Regions from separate parts of the Geobacter sp. genome, predicted to be linked through region 1. Evidence: riboswitches for the same ligand, from Rfam matches in the RefSeq annotation. Region 1 holds a riboswitch; each other region holds the start of a gene.
What was found. A riboswitch is a leader RNA that binds a small molecule or an ion and turns the genes downstream of it on or off. The one in region 1 is predicted to bind molybdenum cofactor.
Positions count from the first base shown of each region.

Region 1 (3,268 bases):
TTACGGCGAGAAGGAATACGTGGTGAAGGACGGCATGTTTGCCACTCCCACGGGCAAGATCAAGATCTTCAGTGCGGCGCTGGAGCATGTGGGTGCCGACCCCCTGCCGGTCTACATCGAGCCCGAACGAAGCCCGAAGAGCAGCAACAAGAAGTATCTCGAGAAGTACCCCATTATTCTCTCCACCGGCCACCGTAACTACTATTACGTTCACAGCCAGTTCCGCGGTGTCGATACCCTCAAAGCTGAATCCCCGGGGCCGATTGCCGAAATGGGGCTGGCGACAGGCAAGCAGTTCGGCTTGGCCGACGGTGATGACATCGTCATAGAAACCAATCGTGGCCAGATAAAAATGAAGCTGGCTCTGGATGAGCGTGTAGCGGAGGGATGCGTGTTCGTCCCCCATGGCTGGTCGGGGGATGCCAATGCTAACCTGCTCACCGATACCGACTGTCGGGAGAAGATCCTGGGGTATCCGGACGTGAAATCCCTCATGTGTTCGGTGCGCAGGGCCTCGGCCGCTGCCTGAATTTAACCGCACTGGTGTATCAACGGTAAATCGCTTTCAGAGGTGAGCCATGAACGTTGTCTACAGGTATGACAAGGGCAGACTGTCGGCAGGGGAGAAGGAAGTAGTCGCAGAAGTCCCCCTGCTTCTGAATGTCAATGGCAGGGAGATGGCGACCCTCATCGCCTCTCCCCATGACCTGCGATTCCTGGTGGCGGGCTTTCTCCGCCTCCAGGGATTGGTGGAGCGGGTGGAGGATTTCGACATGCTCTCCGTCTGCAACGATTTCGGTATCGCCCGGGTTCAGATCAAGGGGGAGCTTCCGGAAACTCTGAAGCCGGTGCTGACGTCCGGATGCGGCACCGGCATTTCCTTTACCATCCCCCAGGCAATGGCACGGAAGGGAAATGTCACCTTGTCCAGGCGTTTCGCCCCCCGCGATGTCTTTGCCATGATGGACGCAATGGCCCAGAAAGCGGAGGGCTACCGCAGCCATGGCGGCATCCATTCCGCCGCGGTGGGCGACGGCTCACTCTGTCTCTTTGCCGAGGACCTGGGGCGACACAACACCATCGATCGCATCGCCGGCGAAGCACTCCTGAAAGGGATTGATCTGACCGGCATGATGCTCGTCACCTCAGGGCGGATCTCCACCGAACTGGTGGCCAAGGCGGCACTTCTCGGGATCGGGTTGGTCGCCTCCCGCACGTCGCCGACGGAAACGGCGGTGAAGATGGCGACGGAGGCGGGGATTACCCTGATCGGCTATGTGCGGGCAGAAAGATTCGAAATTTTTTCTCATCGGGACCGGTTGGACATCTCCGAGCACGGTGGGAAAATAAAGGGGATGACGGGGGTCATCCTGGCTGGTGGTGCGTCAAGCAGGATGGGAAACAACAAGGCACTCCTCCTCCACCGTGGCGGCCGGTTAATCGAGGGAATCTACCGGAAAATGTCCGAGCTCTTCGAGGAAGTGATCGTCGTTACCAACAGACCGGAGCTTTACCAGTTCCTCCCCTGCCGGAAGGTGCCTGACATCTATCCGGGAAAGGGTGTGCTTGCCGGCATCCATGGAGCGCTCAGCCAGTGCAGTGAACCGGCCATCTTCACGGTCGCCTGCGATATGCCGCAGTTGAATGGCGATCTGATCCGCCACCTTGCCGAACAGTACCAGGGTGTGGATGTGGTCATTCCCAAGAGTGACGGCGGTTTTGAACCAATCCACGCCATTTATGGCAAAGGGTGCATTCCGGTGCTGGAAGAGCTTCTGCAGAACGGAGAACAGCGCGTACTTTCGCTCCTGCCGCTGCTGATGGTGCGGGAGGTTGAAGCTTCAGAGGTAGCTCTCTTTGACCAGGAGTTTAACTCCTTCGTCAACATCAACACACCGGAGGACTACTACAAACTTCGAAGCGATGAGAGGGAGACTGCCGAACAGAATACTCCCAGGCTACGACAGTCTTCATAACGGCATACCATAATTTTCATCTCCGAGCCGAGCCGCCTAAAAGGATTTTCCTCAAGGCATCCGGCCATTGGGCTTCGCTGGAAACGGTGTAGCCTTCCATTTTGCAAAGGAGACCTGACGGTTCGGATTATTTCCGGGACCGTCAAGGGGCCTTTCCATCCAGGAAGGCCCCTTTTTTCAGTTGATGAGCAAAATACGGATGGGGAGATAAGGTGCTGACCATGAACCGGATTGACACCATGCCGATACAGTTGGAGCCCGGGGTGCGGGAGATGATGGAAGAGAGGGGTATCCGGGAAGAGGACATCCGCCAGGTCTTGTCGTTTGCGGAACGGGAGGGGCTCTTTCATGCGCAGAAAGAGACGGACCACAGGCTGGCCTGCTTCACACCATCCAAGGTTACGTACTGGGTCGAGTATGGGCGGGAAAAAGATAGGTATCGGATCTACAGCGCCTATTCCCACCGGATGAAGATCCTTGAAGGCTTCAATATGCCATCCAAAAAGAAGCCTGAAGAGATTGGCTGGCTCTGCGGAAAGTGTGGCCTCGCGTTGGAATTGGAGGCCGTCAAGATGGCGTACCTGGACGAGAACTTTGTTGCTGATCTTCCGGCCTGTCCATCCTGTCAGCGGGTGTTGGTCAGCGAGGAGGTCGCAGTTGGCAAAATGGCCCTGGCCGAGAGGATGCTCGAGGACAAATAGCGATGCCCCCTACCATACAGTTTGACGGCCCCCATATGGAAATTCTGCTTCTCAAGCAGAGAGGCTATTGCTGCAGCCAGATCATGGTGAAACTCATGCTCCGCGAACTTGGGCGGGACAACGCGGATCTTGTCAGGTCAATGGCGGCTCTCTGTTTTGGAACCGGCTACTCCGGTGGAACCTGCGGCGTGCTCACCGGCGGGGCATGTGCGTTGTCGCTCTGCCTGGGAGGCGACTCAGCCGAGGAACAGCCTGACGCCCGTCTTCCCGGGCTCCTCATCGAGCTTGTGGAGTGGTTTACCGCGCGGGCAACCGCTTCATACGGGGGAACGCGATGCGAGGATATCCTGGCGTCAAGCCCCGACAAGCGAGCCTGCTTCGATTTGCTCTTGGCGGCGCTGGAGAAGATCCGGGAACTGGTGGAAACCGCCACGAGCGCAACAGCCGAGACTCTGTACCGCCGGCGACAGGAGCCGCTCCCATGAAAAAGACGCCGCTGGAAGGATGGATTCAAAAGCGCCTGCTCCCCCACGACGACGGGACACTGACCCCTGAGCTCCTCGGGGAATACCAGCTGCGAAAACTGCGGGA
Region 1 is NZ_JAUQXO010000065.1:31,928-35,195, forward strand. Features, by position in the region: gene RCH91_RS15310 (molybdopterin-dependent oxidoreductase) at 1-529, shown strand, start outside; gene fdhD (formate dehydrogenase accessory sulfurtransferase FdhD) at 579-1,976, shown strand; molybdenum cofactor riboswitch at 1,985-2,104, shown strand; gene RCH91_RS15320 (DVU_1557 family redox protein) at 2,198-2,677, shown strand; gene RCH91_RS15325 (DVU_1555 family C-GCAxxG-C-C protein) at 2,680-3,162, shown strand; gene RCH91_RS15330 (DVU_1553 family AMP-dependent CoA ligase) at 3,159-3,268, shown strand, end outside.

Region 2 (3,268 bases), on a different contig from region 1:
GCATGTCGAGGAGCGCCTGGAAGGTCTCCGGCTGGTCCATGATGGCAAAGGCGATGAAGAGGCACATGCCGGTGGAGTCGATGGCGGCGGTGGCGATCTGCAGATTGCGCGACAGCTCGATCTGCCCCTCGGTCTTTAACGGATCCACGTCGCCGCCCACCTTGAGGATGTTGGTGGCAATGGCGTAGCCCGCGGTGTGATCGGCACCCTGGGTGCTCGTGGCATAGGTGACGCCGATCCCCTGGATGGGGCGGGGGTCGTAGGCGGGGAGCGCCTGGTCCTTGACCACCGGCACCCGCTCCACGCCGAACACCTTGCCGGTTACGGCGGCGCCGCTGCCGAGGATGCGCCCCAGCGGTGTCCCCTTGCCGACCTCCTCCATGAGCCGGATGGCCCCCTCGCGGTCACCGAACTGAATGACTCCCGCATCCATGGCCACCCCGATGGTGACCCCCATCTCGATGGTGTCGACGCCGATATTGTCGTCCATGAAGTCGAGGCGGGCGATGGTGTCCAGGTCGTCGATGCCGCAGTGCCCGCCATGGGACCAGACCGTCTCGTATTCAGGCTGCTTGGTGAGGTAGTGGCCGTCCTTGTCGTTATAGATGCCGGAACACTGAATTACGCAGCCCCGGTGGCAGCCGTGGGTGGCGGTACCGCCCCGCTTCACTTCCAGTTCCGCCTGGGCCTCGCCGCTGATGTTGGCGGCGCCGGCGTATTGCCCTGTTTTGAAGTTGTAAGTGGGGTAGCCCCCCGCCTCGTTGAGGACGTTGGTCAGCACGTTGGTGCCGTAGGCCGGGAGCCCCTCGCCGGTGACCGGGTGCTTGCGCAGCCCCTCCACGAACTTCCGGTTGGCGTCCCGGTACTTCTCGGGATCCTTCGGCGGGCGCATCTTCATCCCCGCGTCGTCAAGGATGATCGCCTTGACCCGCTTGGCGCCCATGACCGCCCCAACGCCGCCGCGGCCGCAGTGGCGGGTCGGACGGAGCTCAGGGTCGGTGCAGGCGATGGAAGCCGCCAGGAGCTTTCTCTCACCGGCGGTGCCGATGGACATGTAGGCGACCTTGTCCCCATACTCCTTCCGCAGTTTCTCGATGACAGGGTAGTTGTCCAGCTCCTTCAGGCTGTTGTCGACGATGACCTGGATGCCGTCCTTGTTGATGAGGATCTTGTAGAGGTCGTCACCCTCGGGCTTCCCTTCGAGGATGACCGCGGCGTAGCCGAGCCGCGCCAGCACCTGGGCGGCCTGGCCCCCGGCGTTGGACTCCTTGATGGTGCCGGTGAGGGGGCTCTTGCACCCCACCGACAGCCGGCCGGTCATGGAGCCGGTGGTGCCGCTCAGCATGCCGGGAGCGATCACCAGCTTGTTCTCTGCCCCCAGCGGATGGCAGAGGGGGTGCACTTCCTTGGCAACGACCAGCGATGTCATCGCCCGCCCGCCGAGCCCGGCATACTCGCCGAGCCCTTCCACTGTTACCGTGGGGCCACCCGCTGCTCCCATGTTGATCCGAGCAATCTTGTCCATGCGTTTACTCCTTTCCCTTTTCCTGGATTGTGTGGTCTTCAGCCACGATAATTCTCCTTTCCAAAGGGAGGCTTTGCCGTTTCCGGCAAAACCCAGTGGCCTGACACCATGGGACAACCATCATCCCCGCAGGAAGGCAGGCTCGGAGAAAGTGTACTATGTATCTTTTCTAGCCGGCCGCTTCCATCTGCCGGAGAATCACCACCCGGTAGGAAGCGAAACACCGTCTGCTCAGGCATCCCCAGAAGACCCCGGCCCCGTAGGCGACCTGCTCCAACAGGTAGATGCCGGTGAAGCGAATGAATGACAGCCGCGGCTTCTTGATCCCGTGATCCACCTTTGCCGCGCACCCCAGAACACCGATGGCCACCAGGCCGAAGAGCGGGAAGAACAGGGAGAGGGCCAGGAGGGGGATGGCGTAGTAGCGAATCAGGTGGTAGCTGAGATAGTAGACGAGGCTCCCCAGGGCTCGCAGCCGGCCGGACACCAGGGCAGGAAGCCCGACGGGCAGCTTCCGGCGGGCGAACCGCACCCGCACGACCGTTGCGTCCACCGCCAGGACCCCCGCGGCCATGAGGAGTGTCCACCCCCCGGTGAACGGAGCCATGACGCAGAGGGCAAGGAGCAGGGCCAGGAGCGGCGGAACGACCATCCGCTTGCGGCGGTGGGGATGGAGGATCTGGAGCATCCCCTCGGAGGTGCCGTAATCGAAGCGGCGGGACATGAACGAGCGAAGCGTGCTCCGGTGCTCGTGCAGGACCCTTCCCGCCGGCAGGTAGGCGATGGTCCACCCCTCGTCCCGCAGACGCCAGGTCAGGTCCACGTCTTCGCCCACGTGCATGGTGTCGTCGAAGCCGTCCACGCTGCGGAACGTGAGGCGGCGAACCAGGAGGTTGCAGCTCGGCAGGTAGAAGGTGTCGTCTCCGCCGCTTCCCGTGCGCTCCCGGGAGCCGAGGGAGAGGCTGGACATGACCGCCTCGTAGCGGTCCACGGTCGATTCGGTGCACATGCCGTCCACCAGTCCCCCCACGGCCGCCGTCCGATGATCGTCGAAGGCCGGAATCAGCTCCGCGAGCCACTCCCTGGAGGCGGTGCAGTCGGAATCGATGAAGGCGAGGATATCACCCCGGGCGGCCGCCGCCCCCACATTGCGGGCCGCCGCCGGTCCCCGGCCCGTACCCCCCGACGAGACCACCCGGGCTCCGGCCTGCCGCGCCACCTCTGCAGAGTCGTCGCTGCTCCCGTCGTCCACCACAATTATCTGGAGCTTCTCCCGGGGATAGGTGAGGGTGGCGAGTGAAGCAAGGCAGCGTTTGAGCTCCTCCGCCCGGTCCTTGACGGGGATGACTACACTGACGGTGGGAAGCGCCGACGGTTGTTCCGGTGCATTCCGGAGCCGCTCCATGAAGCCCTTTGCCGCCAGGTGCTCGAGGACGTCGGCCTCGGCGGCGGTCGCGGCGGACAGGGGACCCTCCATCCCGCGCCTGACGAGTTCCGTCAGGGAACGGTTCAGGCGAAGGACGCAGAGGGGAGTCTTTGTTACGAGAAAGTTTTCACCCCCCCGTTCCATCAGTTCCACATGCCGCGACAGGCGATAGATCATGACGCTGCCTCCGGTGCGATTCCCTCTTCGCGAAAAATCCTCAAAAGCTCCGTGGTCGTTTCATCAGCCGAGAGAAGATGTGTTTTCCCCTCACGGGCCTTGATGCCGCCCGAGAGAAGGGAGATTATCCGCTCGAAGGC
Region 2 is NZ_JAUQXO010000087.1:11,110-14,377, reverse strand. Features, by position in the region: gene RCH91_RS20190 (aldehyde ferredoxin oxidoreductase C-terminal domain-containing protein) at 1-1,525, opposite strand, end outside; molybdenum cofactor riboswitch at 1,563-1,685, opposite strand; gene mftF (mycofactocin biosynthesis glycosyltransferase MftF) at 1,695-3,128, opposite strand; gene RCH91_RS20180 (electron transfer flavoprotein subunit beta) at 3,125-3,268, opposite strand, start outside.
Region 2: it holds a riboswitch for molybdenum cofactor, as region 1 does, so the genes downstream of both, RCH91_RS20190 (aldehyde ferredoxin oxidoreductase C-terminal domain-containing protein) here and RCH91_RS15320 (DVU_1557 family redox protein) in region 1, are expected to answer to the same signal.

Region 3 (3,268 bases), on a different contig from region 1:
GTTTCGGGATCACGAAGTAACCGGCCTGGGCATAATAGCCATGGGCGCGAACGGTGTTATTGCTCTTCGACCCGTCGGCCTGACCGAACATGTATTCACCCTGGAGCGACAGGCCATGCCACTTGAAGGCTGCATCGAAGCCCGCGGTATGGAAGTCAACAGATTCTTTCACATTATTGATTCGTTGTGCTGCTGTCGTTATGACCCCTGAGGAGTTGCCCATTCCGAACCAGCCCGGCGCGGAAAGCGGGTCGGAGCTGCTTATGGTTTTGGCGAAGTTTACGTTGTTGGATTCCAGGCCACTCGTGCCGCTACCTGTGGTGCCGCTGAGGGTATTGAAATAATAGTTGGCGCCGATGGAAAGAAGCGGTTTTTCGCTGTTCTCCAGATCGGCCTCGGAATACGCCATCTCTCCAAGAGGGTTGAGCGCAAGACGTACGTTGAAGGCGTTGTCGCTGGTCGACCGGAAAGTATTCTGGCCCACACCGCCATATCCTCCGAGGCTATAGGCGAAGAGACCTTTGGCGACCTTGCCGTGTATTTCGATTCCCGTGTCGTATCCGGGCGCAAACGCCGTCGTTACCGGGGAACTGTCCACGAACTGGTTGTTGGCGGTGGACGTGATCCACTGCCGGCCGAACTGGACCTTGTTCTGCCCGAACCGGAACTGCACCTCGTCCATAAGGCGATAATTGAGCCAGACCGACTCGAGCAGCCCCCCATTTTTTGTCGTGCCGCTGCTGATATTGATGAAGTTCATGTCCAGCTTGTAGGTCACGTCCTTGGTAAAGGCATAGCCCCCCAGCAGAAGCTTGGCCCTTTTTATCTCGAACCTGCTGGTGTTCTGTGCGCTGCCTGAGCTGCTATCGTTGTCGTTATCCTTGTCCAGATAACTATACCGGGTCTGGATCTGACCACCGATGTTAAGTTGAAATTTCTCATCCGGCGAGGTCAGGCTGATACCGTTGCCGACCTTGAAGTTCACCGGCTTGCTCTTCGTCACCTCCTTGTAGTCCTCCTCGGTGATCACCCCCTTTTCCTTCAAAACATCCTCAAGGGTCTTGGCTTCCACTCCCTGAGCCGCCATCGCGCCGGTGAAAAGAAGTGCTGCTGCAATGGTCCTTCCGTCCATGATTGCCTCCTTCAGATTGAATTGCAACGGGGCATGCCCCATGATGACCGATTTCAAATTGTTAGTGCCAGTTCCTATTCCGCGAGGCGTTCCCGTTTGCAGACGGTGGTCATTTTCTTCAAGCGGGCAATGCCGTGGCGGCAGGCGGCAAAGGCGTCCTCGCTGTTGGGGGAGCTGGCGGCCACCAGCGAGATGATATCGCCGACGTGCAGGCACCCCTCCCTTCGGACCAGGAGTACATCCTCCAGCTTCCACTTCAGAAGGAGCTCGGCGACGATGGCGTCAAGCTCTTCCTCGGCACCTTCCTCGAACCGGTATTCGATGGAGTCCGTCGGTGCGCCTGATCCGCCGTCCTTCTTCACCACGGCGTAGTGCAGGACAACCGAACCGGCGGTCTTGTTCGAGATGAGCCCGTATGTCGTTGACGGGTCGATGGGGGTATCGGTGATGACGACCATGAAATGGCTCCTCGTCCTGTCGGCGGATACAACGAAAAAGGCCCCCTTCCTGAATGGAAAGAGGCCCTGGGACGCATGGCAACCGGGGATCTCCTTTTCAAAAGGGAGGCGCCGCCGTTTCCAGCGGAACCCGTTGGCCGGGCGCCGTGAGGTCTGGACCTGGTAGGCGCTGCGGCTCGGAGAGGGTGTCGAATTTTCAGTAATCTCGCATGCAACAGGCCGACCTGTCAACTTTTTCCTTATGGCGGAGCGGGTCTCCGCTACTCTCCGACCGCCGCCAGGGGGGGCTCGATCCGCACTTCCTCGAACTCCATGTCGAGGAGGTTCACGAAGAGCATCCGCTGACGCAGGGATTCTCCCTCGCCGAGGAGGACCTTGCAGGTCTCGGCCACCTGGAGGCTGGCCACTACGGCAGGGGTGAAGGAAGGGTTGCCGAGCCGCGTTTCAACCCCTTTCGGCTCTGCCCATCGGCCGAAGATGTAGGGCGAGATGTCTTCGCCGGGGAGTTGGGTGGCCACCTGTCCGTACCAGCCGCCAATGGCGCCATGCACCACAGGGATTGCCATCTCCCGGCATAGTTCCACCAGTTCCAGCCGGGTGGTTATGCTGTCCAGCCCGTCCACCACGGCATCGGCCCCTTCAAGCATCTTCCGGCCGTTGGTCGCTGAAAATGCGTCCTGGATTGGCGTGATGGTCACGGCCGGATTGATCTCTCTGACCCGTGCTGCCGCCACCGCCACCTTCGGTGCCCCCAGGTGGGCGGGGGAGGAGAGTATCTGGCGGTTCAGGTTGTGCTCCTCGAAGATGTCGGGGTCAACGACCACCAGATGTCCAACACCCAGCCGGGCCAGTTCCTCTATGATATACCCCCCGAGACCGCCGCTCCCGATGACCACGACTCTGCTCCGGAAGAGACGCAGCTGCATGCCGACGGTGATGGTCTGGCGATTGCGCTGGTAGCGGGCGGGCATCAGCCCCAGTTGGAGGATGGTTTCCTCCGCCTCCCCGATGGTGAGGTCGTACCGCTCTGCCGCGTCAGTCTGAACCGCCCAGGGAATGACGTCTCCCAGGGCGTGCCTCTGCAGGAACATGCGCAATTCCATAACGCTATCCTCCGCCCACGAGCGGGAACAGGGACAGGGTGTCACCGTCCAACAGCCGGTGATCCAGCGTGGCGTGCCGGCTGTTGACCAGCACAATCCCGACTTCCTTTTCCGGGATTTTCAACTCACTGGCGATGTTTGCGGGGGTGGCCCCCGGGTCGTACCTTTTCGTTACCGCGGCAAAGCGCCCTACCCGGAACATGGCGAACAGTTTTACGGTGATCTCCATTGCATTTCCCCCGACGGCCAGGCGGCCTGATGTGCTCGGCGGGCGCGGACACTGATGGTGCCCGCGCCCGTATTTCATATGTATTCCGCTTTGCGAAGCATCGGCTAGAAGTTCCAGAATTCGTCAATCTCCGCGTCGCTGAAATCCCAGACGGCGTTGTGGGGCGCCACCGGTTCGGTCTTGAAAAACTCGGGGAGGCGGTCATGCTCCTTGGTGAACCCTGCCTCGATGTTGAACTGCCGCTCGACCTTCAGAATATGCTTGCCCAGGTTCGTTACGTCATCGCCGGTCAGGCTGATGCCGAAACGGGCGTTGATCATGTCGATGAGGGCCGGCAGGCACTCGG
Region 3 is NZ_JAUQXO010000019.1:10,565-13,832, reverse strand. Features, by position in the region: gene RCH91_RS04200 (porin) at 1-1,132, opposite strand, end outside; gene RCH91_RS04195 (molybdenum cofactor biosynthesis protein MoaE) at 1,207-1,590, opposite strand; molybdenum cofactor riboswitch at 1,666-1,784, opposite strand; gene RCH91_RS04190 (HesA/MoeB/ThiF family protein) at 1,851-2,693, opposite strand; gene RCH91_RS04185 (MoaD/ThiS family protein) at 2,698-2,922, opposite strand; gene RCH91_RS04180 (aldehyde ferredoxin oxidoreductase family protein) at 3,027-3,268, opposite strand, start outside.
Region 3: it holds a riboswitch for molybdenum cofactor, as region 1 does, so the genes downstream of both, RCH91_RS04195 (molybdenum cofactor biosynthesis protein MoaE) here and RCH91_RS15320 (DVU_1557 family redox protein) in region 1, are expected to answer to the same signal.